Regions from separate parts of the Weizmannia sp. FSL K6-3076 genome, predicted to be linked through region 1. Evidence: riboswitches for the same ligand, from Rfam matches in the RefSeq annotation. Region 1 holds a riboswitch; the other holds the start of a gene.
What was found. A riboswitch is a leader RNA that binds a small molecule or an ion and turns the genes downstream of it on or off. The one in region 1 is predicted to bind preQ1.

Region 1 (4,419 bases):
GAAAATTGGGATTGTTCCTTCACATAGAGCCCGTCTACGTTAAGGAAGCAAGCAAAAACGAGGCTCTTCCTTCACATAGAGGACCTCTAAGTTAAGGAAACGCAGAAAAAAGGTGTCCTTTCTTCATATAGGGCGCTTCTATGACTGCCTTCCCTAGCCTCCATCTACAAACAGCAGGCAATTGTATGCCATACCAAAAAGGGAGCTTTCCTGAAAGCTCCCTTTTTGGTGATCCGTGTCAATGTACTGCGGCGTAAGTCCTTTCGATTTCCCGGATGCGCCGGTTCAGTTCTTCGTTGACCGGGACTGGAACGCCGTATTTTTTGCCGAGTTTGATGACGGTTCCGGAAAACAGGCCGACTTCGCTGTACCGTTTTGCCTCGACATCCTGCGCCATTGACGGTTTGCCGGCAGGACTCAGGTTTCCGACCACTTTCAGCCAGTAACGGAGATCTTCTTCCGTGAGCGGAAACCCTTCTTTTTCAGACAATGCCATCACTTCCCGCATAGCGGCAATCATCATCTCGCGTGCAGGGCCGTCTTTTTGGATTTCGCCGTAATTGCTTTTGTAAACGGCGACGGTTTGGTTGACGCCGACATTGAGCATGAACTTGCCCCAAAGCCTTTTCATCATTTCGGTGTCGGCTTCGTATGGCAAATCCGTTTGCTCAAAGAAACGGGCCACTTTTTTCATTTTTTCCGAAAAAATGCCCGGCTTTTTTTCGCCGAAGCAAAGCATGCCCATATGCGCATATGTCAGCTGGTTTCCGGTTTTGACGGCATCCATCCCCTGGGCGACACAGTATAACATTTTGTCCATTCCATATGTACGGCCAATGATTTCTTCGCTTGAGATCCCATTTAAGGCAGACAAAATCACCGTATCCGGCCCGACATGTTGTTTGACTGCTTCAACTGCCTCGTCCAGTCCGTTGAATTTGACCGTAAATAGCACCAAATCTGCCGGCTCCACTGTTTCTTCCGGTGTGACATAATGAAAGTGGCATTTTTCGCCGTTACAATAAACGCCTTCCCGCTCATATCGTTCAATGCGCTGTTGGTCAGCGATGATCCGCAAGTTTTTCGCCGGCATTTTTTTCGATAAATGATGCCCGAATAAAATACCGAGCGCGCCTAACCCAATGATCGATACTGTTTTGATTTCAGCCATTCCCCCGCCTCCTTTTTTCATTATTTTACCACAATTCCAACGAAATCGTCATTCAGACTGCCCGTTCCGGATGGCCAGGTATTGCTCCAGCCCTCTTTTGCGCAATTTGCACGCCGGGCATTCCCCGCAGCCGTCAGCGATGATGCCATTATAGCAGGTCAGCGTCTTTTCACGGACAAAATCAAATGCCCCGAGTTCATCCGCGAGCGCCCATGTTTCTGCTTTGTTACGCCACATGAGCGGGGTATGAATGACAAACTGCTGGTCCATTGAAAGGTTCAAGGTGACGTTTAAAGATTTGATGAAAATATCGCGACAGTCCGGGTAACCGCTGAAGTCCGTTTCGCACACACCGGTTACGATATGCCTTGCGCCGATTTGGCTGGCAAGCACCCCGGCAAAAGAAAGAAACAGCAAATTCCGCCCGGGCACAAACGTATTCGGAAGCTCCCCGTCTGCCCCTGCTTTCACGGTAATGCTTTCCCTCGTCAGCGCGTTCGGGGCGAGTTGGTTCAACAGCTGCATATCCAGAATATGCTGCTTTACCCCGAGCTCTTCCGCTATATTCTTTGCACATTCTATTTCAAGACGGTGGCGCTGCCCGTAATCGAACGTAACGGCTTCCACTTCCTGAAACTTTTTCTTTGCCCAGAAAAGGCAGGTGGTGCTGTCCTGGCCGCCGCTGAAAACAACGACTGCTTTTTCTTTTTTCATTGATAATCGTCCTTTCACACAAAACAGCACCGAAAAGGGATGCTGTTTTCTTAGTTTTTTAGAGAGGGTTTTCTAAAAACCTCTTCCATAAATGAAGGATTCTTCCCAATTGATTATACCATGGAACAGGCGCCATCTTTTAAAGCATCCGTTCTTTTTCGGAGTACGGCATTTTTCACATAAATGCCATAAACAACCGGCTTTGCTATGATCCAGATCACAGTCATCGGCCGGACCGTTTTTTAAGATAATCATAGTGATTATCTTTATTTGGGAGGGACGGCTATGAAACGCTATGTGCAATTATTTTTCATGTTTGCGGTGACGGTGCTCATTGTAATGGGCATCCAGAAAGGGCTGAGCACACTGAATGTGTTGAACCTTGAAAATTTTTGGGCCAATTATGTCGTATTTTTGATTTTAGCCTATATGATTCTGTCCTTTTTCCTTCATTATTTTTCCAAGCGAAAAAAGCAATCATAAAATTTTTCCAGCGGTTAGCCTGCCGCTGGATTTTATTATTGTTTTTTTCTATTTTGCATTGCAAAGTAGTTCATTTTTTGATAAACTAACTTGCATAACAAAGTAGTTGAAATGGGGGTGGAGGGATGTCCATTCGAAGCCAGTTACTGAAAGGCATTTTAGACGGCTGTGTGCTGGCTGTGATTGAAAAAGAACCGGTTTATGGCTACATTCTTTCAAAAAAACTTCAGCAATTAGGCCTCCAGGAAATTAGCGAGGGGACGCTCTATCCGGTTCTGTTACGCCTGCAAAAGAACGGCTGGATCCATGGAGAGATGCAGCCATCCGATTCTGGGCCGAGCCGCAAATATTATGAATTGACGGAAAAAGGAAAATCCGCGCTGGATGAGATTACGGCAGAGTGGCAGCGAATCGCAGCCCCTGTAAATCTTTTATTGAAAGGAAGAAGTGAGGATGCTTAGTGTAAAACAGTTGATTGAGGAAAACAACCGTAAACGGCAGGAACTGGCACCTGAGAACAAAAAATTTTACAACGATATGCTTGACTACCTTCGCCTGCAAACCGTTTTGTCCGAGCAGCAAACAGAAGAAGTGCTGATGGAACTGCTTGACCATCTGCTCGAAGGCCAAAAAGAAAACAAGACAGCTGCGCAAATGTTCGGCGGTGACCCGAAAGCATTTGCCGACGAAATCATCAGGCAGCTGCCGAAAGAAAACAAACGCAATATGGTTTCTTTTACAATCAGGATAATGATCTTGCTTTTGGGGATTGATTTGGTCATTAATGGCATTACTGCTTTTGTTGTTGAACGGTTCTTTTCCAGACCTTTGCCGCCGTTTTATCCTGTACCCGCGGCCCTGAACTTTTTCATTGCCGGGCTATACGTGATCTTTGCCATTTGGTATATCTTTCGTATCTTGAAAAAGAGTTTGTTTAAGGAAAAGACAAAAAAGGTGCAAATCCTAACTTTTTTGAAAATAGATGCCGTAATCTTTGTTTTTCTGGGCGGCGTTATTTTGCTGGATAAATTCATGCCGAAAATCGGCCCGTCCTTTTCTTATCCGTGGTGGTTGCCGCTCGTTTTAGGTGTGGTGAGTTTAGGGGTTTACTATAGCTGGGAGAAAGCAGCAAAGTCCCGGGGGATATAGTTCTAGCGTGCAATAAATCTGTTGTTCAAAAGCCCGTGTGCGGTTTCGCCACGGGTTTTGCATGCGCCAACTATGTTGCACGCAATTGTGCGTAAAGGTATTGCAAAAAAACAGCGGGGACTGTGAAATATCTTCTTTCAGGGAGATGAAAGACAAAATGGTCGGCCAGGATTCTTGAACTGTCTTTCAGCGGGTGGATGAAAGACAGTTCGAGAGGCTGCGATCTTCTAAATGTTCTTCACCGGGTGGATGAAAGACAAAATGCTGGTGCGGCAACTAGCAAAATGTCCTTCATCAGATTAATGAAGGACAAAATGCGGGTCGGCCTATCTATTTGGCGTTCAGTCTCATTTTTTCTCCGTTCGGCTACTTGGGGCTCTGATTAGAATTGGTTCGCCAGCTTTTTATTAAAAGGGCTTACAGCCGGCCTTCCCTTTTCGCTCGAGTTTTTCACTCGGAAATTTCTGCTTTTCCTGCTGCTTTTTTCACCGCTTTCACTTCATACATGCCGAGTTCCATATTGAGCATATAGTCCGGTTTTGACTTGCCGCGGTTTGCCCTATGTCCTGCGATATGGACATCGCTCTTTTCCCACTGTTTCCAGTGCGTTTCTGATTCCCATGTGATCATGACAATCACTTCTTCTTCGCCGCGCCCTTGTTTTTTCTGCATGATTTTTATATCAACAAAGCCTTCCTGTTGTTCGATGATTCCCGGTTTACTGAATCGTTCGATAACCTGATCTGCATGTCCTTTTGCTACCGTCATTCTTCGTAATTGTACAAACATAAAACCTTGTTCACCCCTCTTTTTCTTCTTTGTCCGGTTTTTCTTCGTTATCTGATTTTTCTTCCGCGCCGGCTGCTTTCTCTCTGATTTCCTCTTCGCGGATTTCAAACAGC
Region 2 (4,419 bases), 390 kb from region 1:
GAACAGCACTTCCTGGTGGGCGACAAGGCCGGGCAGGCGGACGCTGTGGATATGCATGCCTTCAAAATCCGCGCCTCTTGCACCTTGTAATGTTTCTTTTTCATCCGGATGCCCCTGTGTTTTTTTTCTTCTTGCTTCCGAGATCATTTGCGCCGTTTTTACGCTCGTGCCGGACGGGGCATCTTTTTTCCGGTCATGGTGTAGCTCGATGATTTCCACATCCGGGAAATATTTCGCCGCCATTTGCGCAAATTTCATCATCAGCACTGCCCCGATTGCAAAATTTGGTGCAATGATACAGCCGATTCCTTTTTGTGCGGAAACAGCCTTTAGTTCTTCCAGTTCCGCATCGGTAAACCCGGTCGTCCCGACAACCGGGCGGACACCATGTGCAAGGGCCGTTTTCGCATGGAGGAACCCTGCTTTCGGCACCGTCAAATCAATCCATACATCCGCCGGGCAATTTTCAAGGCATGCTTCCGGGTCGGTATACACCCGGACCGGTTCGCCGTTATAATCGGATACATCATTGAACAGTTTGCCATCAAAAGTCCTGTCCACTACGCCAACGAGTTTAAAATGTTCCGTCCGCTCGATCAGCCGGACCGCCTCGCTCCCCATTTTCCCGCGGGCCCCGGCAACAATAATCCGAATATCATCCATGTTTCATTACTCCTCCTGCTCTTTTCGCGTCCATCTGTCTTTATCACGCGTGTTAAATTTCTGCAAAACCATTGTATGGGCTTCCTGTAAATCAATATGTAAAGCATTTGCCATGCAAATGACGACAAACAGCAAATCGCCGAGCTCTTCTGCTACGGTTTTCGGCTTCTCATCCGGTTTTTTCGGTTTTTCCCCGTAATAATGATTGATTTCGCGCGCCAGCTCCCCAAGTTCTTCCGTCAGCCTTGCTGTAAGCGCAAGCGGACTGAAGTACCCTTCTTCAAACTGGCTGATATAATCATCGACTTCTTTTTGCATTTGCCGGATCGATTTGTTTTCTGCCATTTTCATCCCCCAATCCTGTAATCCTCTTCCATGTTAGCCAAAAACGGCAGATTTTACAAATCATATATTTGCTTTTCTCTCTGCCTGATTGCCCTTTTGTACCGCTTTCGCTATAATGGGAACGCCGGATATATACCGGGGAAGGAGGATACGGATTATGCTGAAAAAGAAAAACATTTTTTTTATCCTGCTCGGCTCTTGCATCTTTGCCTTTGGCATTGTCCATTTTAATATTCAGAACCATCTGGCGGAAGGCGGTTTTACCGGAATTACGCTGCTGCTTTACTATTTATTTCATATCAACCCCTCTTACTCCAATCTGATTTTGAATATTCCCGTATTTTTTGTGGGATGGAAGCTACTTGGAAAAAAATCGTTTTACTATACACTGGTCGGGACGGTCGGCTCCTCTCTTTTTTTATGGATTTTTGAGAAGAAACATTTCCATATTCCGCTTCGCGATGATATGTTTCTTGCGGCGCTGTTTGCCGGGGTATTTATCGGCGTCGGTCTCGGCATTATCTTCCGCTACGGGGGGACATCTGGAGGCGTCGATATCATTGCCAGGCTCGTGTTTAAATATAAAGGCGTGGCGATGGGCAGGACCATGTTCATGTTCGACGCATGCGTGATTACGCTGTCGCTTATCACCTATCTGCATTACCGTGAAGCGATGTACACGCTCGTTGCCGTTTTTGTCGGCTCGCGTGTTGTCGATTTTCTGCAGGAGGGGGCCTATACGGCAAGAGGCGCTTTTATCATTTCGGACAAGCATGATGAAATTGCCGAGAAAATTATGAAGCAGATGGACCGCGGCGTTACGGTTTTTCGCGGGCACGGTATGTTCACGAAACAGGACCGGGATGTACTGTACTGTGTCGTCGGAAAACATGAGGTGTCCCGTTTAAAAGGCATTATCCATTCCGTTGACCCCCATGCCTTTGTGTCGATGATGGAGGTCCATGATGTGCTCGGGGAAGGCTTTACACTCGATGAGAACAAACAGCCGATTGAAGATTAAAAAAGAGCTGCCGCGGCAGCTCTTTTTTAAATCTGTTTTTCAAAATGCAGGCGTTTGTTGATCAGGTAGATGACCGGCATACCAATCAGCATCACAGCAAGTTCACCGATCCCTGCCGTCAGCCAGCCGAAAAAGAAAGGCACGCCGTTAAACCATTGCATTTCCCATGCGATAATAAACATGGAGGCCGTAAAAGCAATGGAATTAAGGATCATCTGCCCCCAGACGCCCTTTATAAACCGTGCGGATAAAATGGTAATCGCAAGCGCAAGGACGGACTGACCCGTGCCGATGAACATATCATACTTGATCGGCGAGAAAAACAAGTTTGAGAGAAAAACGCCTAATACAATGCCAATCATATACTTCTTGTTAAACACAACGAGATGGTTAAAAATTTCAGAAACACGGAACTGGATGTTCATAAACGCAAGCGGCTGAATAAAAAATGTCACCGCAATATACAGCGCGGCGACAATCCCGTTGACGACGAGTGTTTTCAGTTTCATATGCATCTCTCCTTAGTTTTTTTACGTGGGATGGTTTCGAACCACGGGTTGGAAACAACCAAACTTCTTTATTATAATGCAAACTAGAACATGCAGCAAGACAAAAAAAGCTTTCCGGGTTGCCGATTCACCCCGGAAAGCTTTTCGTACTGTTAATTATTGTTGTTATTGCCGTTTAAGTTGGTAAAGATGAGGATTAAACGCAGCAGTTCAATGACCGCAACAGCCGCGGCAGCCACATATGTGAGCGCGGCAGCCGATAACACTTTGCGCGCTTCCCTTTCTTCCCCGCCGCGGACAATGCCGAGCGATGTGACTTGTGCAAGCGCACGGGACGATGCATTGAATTCAACCGGCAATGTCACAAGCTGAAACAACACGGCAAGCCCCATGAGAATGATCCCGAGCAGGAACATGCCTGTCGCATGCGTGAACATCCCGATCAAAATAAAAATCCAAGAGGCATTGCTGCCGATATTCGCCACAGGCACGAGGCGGTGACGGAAACGGAGCGGCCCGTAATTGACTTTATCCTGAATGGCGTGTCCGCATTCGTGCGCCGCAACAGCAGCCCCCGCAATCGAACGCCCGTGGTAGTTGGCAGTCGACAAATTGACCGTTTTGTTAATCGGATTGTAATGGTCGCTTAGAAAGCCGCTGTGTTCCAGCACTTTCACATGGTATAAGCCATTTTCGTCCAAGATCATCCTTGCCACCTCGGCGCCTGTCATGCCGGATGCATTTGCGACCTTTTCATACTTGCTGTATGTGTTTTTTACCTTCAGCTGGGCCCAGATCGGAATGATTGCCAAAATGAGATAGTAAATCAAAAACGACATTTGCCACCCTCCATACCCTCCATGGTAATCTTACCTTTATTGTATCCGAATAAGGTCAAAAGGTCAATCCATATGATCGGTCTCGTGACGCTCTTCTTTTTGCCCTTTGTATTTTCTCCATCCGACATACGATAAAGTAAGAATGATGATGCTGCCGGTGGAAATCATAATCCACCAGAGGGAGGGGTCGGCTTCATCTTCCTTCATGGCTTCAAACAGCTGCTTCAAATCTGTCCGGAGCGCCTCCAGTTCCTTTTTTCCGGACCCGCTGCCTGCCACCTTGTCCCGATAACGATCAATATAAGCGATTTTCGAATCGAGCCGCTGTATTTTTTCAACCGGCAGATCCACTCTTAAACTCGGCTCGATCACTGCATATTGTTTGAGGAACAGGTTTAATTTTTCGTTGTACGTTTCGCGCTTCCCTGTTGCGGCTGCTTTTTGCACCTCTGTAAATGAAGACATCACCGGCCCTTCCATCTGCGTCCAGAGCGGCTGATACTTCGATTGGATCGCATCCACCACGAGCCGGAATGACGTGCAGGCATCCACTTTCTCCTCAGGCTCTGCGCTTACTTTCGTCAACGCCTTTACCGCTTCATCATGGGTGACGGTCAAAACTCTCAATTCATCCATCGTTAAACGTTTATTTTTAAACGATTGCCTGGAAAATGTTTTCGAAAATTCATTCAGCACATTTTTTGCTTCTGCATATTGCCCGTTTTTCGCCAGCTGCAATGCCTCGTCGCTTAGGTCATTTAAATGTGCCAAAGCATCATCCGAACCTTTTGCAAAACTTTTTCCGGCAAAACTTAACATGAACACACAAAGAAGGATCACTACTTTTCTCCTCATCCTTGTCCCCCCTCATACTGTTACTAACTTATGAAGGGAGGGACAAGAGTAGACCATAAAAACAGCCCGGCGTCCATTTCGGGGATTCCTGCTTTCTGCCGACGGAAAAAGCGATTTAAAGTTCGAGGCGGAGCCGCCTTTTGTGCACGGCAAACCGGTATGCAAGCAAAAGAGAAAGGATGCTCAG

Region 2: another riboswitch for preQ1. It lies ahead of NSS95_RS08080 (QueT transporter family protein); the one in region 1 lies ahead of queC (7-cyano-7-deazaguanine synthase QueC).

What each region holds. Positions count from the first base shown of each region.
Region 1 is NZ_JBBOWU010000001.1:2,120,560-2,124,978, reverse strand. It holds gene NSS95_RS10135 (ketopantoate reductase family protein) at 239-1,171, opposite strand; gene queC (7-cyano-7-deazaguanine synthase QueC) at 1,220-1,903, opposite strand; PreQ1 riboswitch class I at 1,930-1,974, opposite strand; gene NSS95_RS10125 (hypothetical protein) at 2,171-2,368, shown strand; gene NSS95_RS10120 (PadR family transcriptional regulator) at 2,494-2,829, shown strand; gene NSS95_RS10115 (DUF1129 family protein) at 2,822-3,517, shown strand; gene NSS95_RS10110 (antibiotic biosynthesis monooxygenase) at 3,968-4,306, opposite strand; gene NSS95_RS10105 (hypothetical protein) at 4,317-4,419, opposite strand, start outside.
Region 2 is NZ_JBBOWU010000001.1:1,735,218-1,739,636, forward strand. It holds gene dapB (4-hydroxy-tetrahydrodipicolinate reductase) at 1-663, opposite strand, end outside; gene NSS95_RS08070 (nucleotide pyrophosphohydrolase) at 670-1,014, opposite strand; gene NSS95_RS08075 (YitT family protein) at 1,166-2,029, shown strand; gene NSS95_RS08080 (QueT transporter family protein) at 2,056-2,538, opposite strand; PreQ1 riboswitch class I at 2,545-2,589, opposite strand; gene NSS95_RS08085 (zinc metallopeptidase) at 2,691-3,377, opposite strand; gene ypjB (sporulation protein YpjB) at 3,441-4,232, opposite strand; gene NSS95_RS08095 (DUF1405 domain-containing protein) at 4,348-4,419, opposite strand, start outside.